DNA from 2 places in the Paenarthrobacter sp. YAF11_1 genome. Region 1 is predicted to be linked to the other one. Evidence: riboswitches for the same ligand, from Rfam matches in the RefSeq annotation. Region 1 holds a riboswitch; the other holds the start of a gene.
What was found. Region 1 has a riboswitch for S-adenosylmethionine ahead of metX (homoserine O-acetyltransferase MetX). Riboswitches for the same ligand answer to the same signal wherever they lie in the genome.
Positions count from the first base shown of each region.

Region 1 (2,188 bases):
CCATTGCCGGCGTGATTGTGGACTCCGGCAACTTCGACTTCGGCCAGGACCCGGAACGCTTCCCGGGTTTCAATACCCCTGACCCGAGCTACAACGGCCTGGTGTACGCCCGCGATCTTGGCAAGGACGGTGCGCTCGGCGCCAATCTTTCCTACGTCCTGAAGGCGCGGGTCCAGCTTCTTCGCGACCTCGGCTCCGCTGTGTCCCCGTTCAATGCTTTCCTGATCGCCCAGGGGCTGGAGACGTTGAGCTTGCGCGTCGAACGTCACGTAGCCAACGCCACCAAGGTGGCCGAGTGGCTGGAAGCCCACGACGACGTCGAATCGGTCGCCTATGCCGGCCTGCCGTCCAGCCCGTGGTACGACCGTGGCCGGAAGTACGGTCCACAGGGCACCGGCGCCATTGTTGCCTTCAACATCAAGGGCGGCGTTGAAGCGGGCAAGCGCTTCGTGGACGGACTGGAACTGCACTCGCATGTTGCCAACATCGGCGATGTCCGCTCGCTGGTCATCCACCCGGCGTCCACTACGCACAGCCAGCTGACGGTTGAACAGCAGTTGGTGGCCGGCGTGAACCCCGGCCTGGTGCGTTTGTCCGTGGGGATTGAGCACGTGGATGACATCATCGCCGACCTCGAAGCCGGGTTCCGGGCCGCCAAGGGAGCCTGAACCCAGCCCCGAAAGCAGCGGCCCGACCGCACCTGGCACTGTTCCTGGATGCCACCCGGACCGACGATTATTCGCCGGGTGGCATTCCGGAGTGCTGCTTCCTGAACGAAAACGCCCTAAACCGTCACACTGATGTCACATTCTTCGCCATAACCGCCCTGTATTTCCTAGACTCTTCGTATTAGGTCATGAGTGCCAGCACATAGCCCCGGCTTGCTGGCCGGCAACCCTCCTCCGCGGTGGGGTGCCCCGGGTGAAGACCTGGCCTGTTCGCACGCAAGGCGACGGGCAAGCGCGAGGTTAAGGTGTCAAAGGAATGACCATTACTGCTACAGCCCTTCCAAAATCCGGAGAAGAAGACGGCACCGTCAAGTACGCCGCCATTGGGTCGCTGGACCTTGAAGCCGGCGGATTCCTTCCCGACGTCGTCCTCGCTTATGAGACCTGGGGGCAGCTGAACGCCGATGCCTCCAATGCCGTGCTCATCCAGCATGCCCTCACAGGGAGCACGCACGTTGCCCGGGGAGCCACGGACGAAGAGGGATGGTGGGAGCAGCTGGTAGGCCCCGGTGCCACCATCGACACCAACAGGTTCTTTGTCATCTCCATCAACATCGTGGGCGGCTGCTACGGCAGCACCGGACCGTCCTCGGAGGCGCCGGATGGCCGTCCTTGGGGCTCGCGGTTCCCCTTGGTCACCCTGCGCGACAGCACCGAGGCTGAGGCGCGCCTGGCCGAAGCCCTGGGAATCGAGGCCTGGCACGCAGTGTTGGGCGGGTCGATGGGCGGCGCCCGCGCCTTGGAATGGGCAGCGACTTTCCCGGAGCGGGTGAAACGCTGCGCCGTGATATCCGTGGGTGCCTACAGCACGGCCGAGCAGATCGCCTTTGCACAGGCCCAAACCCTGGCCATTCGTCAGGACCCGAACTTCAACAACGGCGATTACTACGGTGGCACGGCCCCCGAACACGGACTCGCCCTGGCCCGGCGCATCGCCCACATCACCTACCGCTCGGCGCTGGAATTGGATTTCCGCTTTGGCCGGGAAGCCCAGCACCAGGAGACACCACTGGCCGCTGCGGTCCTGGGGGAGCGTGGCCGCTATCAGGTGGAGAGCTACCTGGACCACCAGGGAACAAAGCTCGTCCGACGATTTGATGCCAACAGCTATATCGCCATCACCGAAGCCCTGATGTCCCACGACGTCGCACGCGGCCGTGGATCGCTGGAGGCAGCATTGTCACGCGCCACTGCGGAGTTCTTCGTGGCAGCGGTGGACAGCGACCGCTTGTATTTCCCGGCCCAATCCCGGGAATTGGCGGCAGCCCTGCCGGGTGATGTTCCGGTCCACGTCATTGAGGCGCCGATCGGCCACGACGGGTTCCTGACGGAAATCGGCCAGCTCTCAGCCCAGCTCCAGGACGCGTTTTTCGCCTAAGCGCCACGTTCGTTCAACGGCGTCAGCCGTTCATGATGTCGCCGCGCTGCTTCATGTAATCCTCCATGGCGATCTCCCCGTT
Region 1 covers NZ_JBFRDF010000003.1:416,127-418,314, forward strand. The annotation lists gene AB4Y77_RS07295 (bifunctional o-acetylhomoserine/o-acetylserine sulfhydrylase) at 1-668, shown strand, start outside; SAM riboswitch class IV at 853-969, shown strand; gene metX (homoserine O-acetyltransferase MetX) at 985-2,106, shown strand; gene AB4Y77_RS07305 (hypothetical protein) at 2,129-2,188, opposite strand, start outside.

Region 2 (2,188 bases), on a different contig from region 1:
GGAAGTCCGAGTCGCTTGAGCAGTGGGTGGGCGCAGAAGCGTCCATCCCGGAGGCCAACTCCGTGCTCGGCGGCCAGATAAGCGGCCACCAATCCGGCGTCGAATCCTTCCACGGAGAAATTGACCACACCAATGGTGTCGTCGGAGTCAGTGAAGATCTGGTGCACAGTCACGCCGTCGATGGCTTCCAGGCCGTCCACCAGGTACGTGCGGATGGCGGCTTCGTGGGCGTGCCACGCGTCTTGGTCCAACCCGGCGAGGACCTGCGTGGCGCGGGCGAGGGTTGCGGCACCCAGGACATTGGGGGACCCGCCTTCATGGCGGGCAGGGCCCGTTGCCCAGCTCACGGAGTCCAGGCGGGCTTCACGGACGGCGCCGCCACCAGCCAGGTGGGGAGTCCCGGCGTCGAGCCAGTCCGGGCGGCCCACTACGACGCCTGCGCCGAAGGGGGCATAGAGCTTGTGGCCGGAGAACACGACGTAGTCAACATCGGCCTCCGTGATGTTGATCCGGCGGTGAGGTGCCAGCTGTGCGGCATCGACTACGATCCTGGCGCCGTATTCGTGCGCAAGTGCTGCGAGTTCGGCGATCGGCAGGATTTCACCTGTCACGTTGGAGGCACCCGTGACGGCGAGCAGGCTGACCCCGCCTTGGGCCAATTCGTCGCGAAGCTTGTCCACTGTGGCGGCCAAGGTGGAGGCCGCCACGACGCTGCGGTGCGGGACACCCTGCCAGGGAAGAAGGTTGGCGTGGTGTTCGATGTCCAGGTACAGGACTTCCCCGGAGAAGCGGCCGTCGATCTGCGGCAGGCAGCCAGCCAGTAGGTTCAGGGAGTCTGTGGTGTTTCGCGTAAAAATCACGGAATCGTCAGGACGCCCACCGACGAACTCACGGACAATGTTGCGCGAATTCTCGTAGACCGACGTGCTGATCTGGGAGGCAAAGCCCGCGCCGCGGTGAACGCTGGCGTAGTAAGGCAGGACCTCGTTGAGGTAGGCCGAGACGATGGTCAGGGCCGGAGCCGATGCTCCGTAGTCCAGATTGGCATAGCGGACGTGGCCGCCCTGGATCAGGGGTGCCTGCAGCTCAGCGCCAGTGACGGCGGCGAGTGGCCGTGCTGCTGCAGCTGCCTGTGACGGGGTTTCGCCGGCAAAGGACGGAATGATGTTTGAATCGAACGTGACTGTGCTCATGGGACCTCACTCAAGAGGGACCCCCATAGGGGGATCCGCGCTTGCCGCATCCGTTCCGGACCGGCCGGGTCGTCACCCGGGGCACCCCGCCGCGAATGGAGGGTTGCCGGCCAGCAAACCGGGGTTTAGCGCTGGCACTCGTGACCTGTAAAAAGGTTAGGGCACCCCCAGCGGCCCCTCCAAAGTCACTTCGCTTTGTTAAGCACTTTGTTACGCCGGGTTGTAAATCGCCGGTTTGGCGAAGAAAAAACGGCGGAGGCCTCCAAAAGGAGGCTTCCGCCGTCGAATATTCGCTGAAGAGCAGCTTGTGAACCGTGAAGGGAACCTGCGCTAGAGGAGGTCGTCCAGGTCTGGGTTGAGCCGTTTGAGGACTTCCGAGTGAAGGATGGAGTTGGTGGCCAGCGCGTTGCCGCCGAACGGACCGTCGTCGCCTTCCAAGGAAGTGAAGCGGCCACCGGCCTCCGTGACGATCGGGACGAGAGCTGCCATGTCGTACAGGTTCAGCTCAGGCTCGCACGCGATGTCCACTGCGCCCTCGGCCACCAGGCAGTATGACCAGAAATCGCCGTAGGCCCGGGTTCGCCAGACATCCTCGGTAAGCCCCAGGAACTCGTCCAGGTTCCCGCGTTCCTTCCACCCGGACAGGCTTGAGTAGGACAAGGAGGCATCGGACAACTGGGAAACGTTGGAGACCTTCAACCGGGTGGCAGCGGCAAGGGACCGGCCCATGTAGGCACCCATGTCCTTGGCAGCCCACCAGCGTTTGCCCAAGGCGGGTGCACTGACGACGCCGACCACGGGTTCGCCCTCATCAACCAGTGCGATCAATGTTGCCCACACCGGCACGCCCCTGACGAAGTTCTTGGTCCCATCGATGGGATCAATGATCCAACGGCGTGAGCCGTGTCCGCTGCTGCCAAACTCCTCGCCAAGGACAGCATCCCGGGGACGGGAACGGGAGAGCTGACCCCGGATGGCCTCCTCCGCTGCTTTGT
Region 2 covers NZ_JBFRDF010000001.1:241,538-243,725, reverse strand. The annotation lists gene AB4Y77_RS01155 (aminotransferase class V-fold PLP-dependent enzyme) at 1-1,193, opposite strand, end outside; SAM riboswitch class IV at 1,226-1,339, opposite strand; gene hisN (histidinol-phosphatase) at 1,524-2,188, opposite strand, start outside.
Region 2: another riboswitch for S-adenosylmethionine. It lies ahead of AB4Y77_RS01155 (aminotransferase class V-fold PLP-dependent enzyme); the one in region 1 lies ahead of metX (homoserine O-acetyltransferase MetX).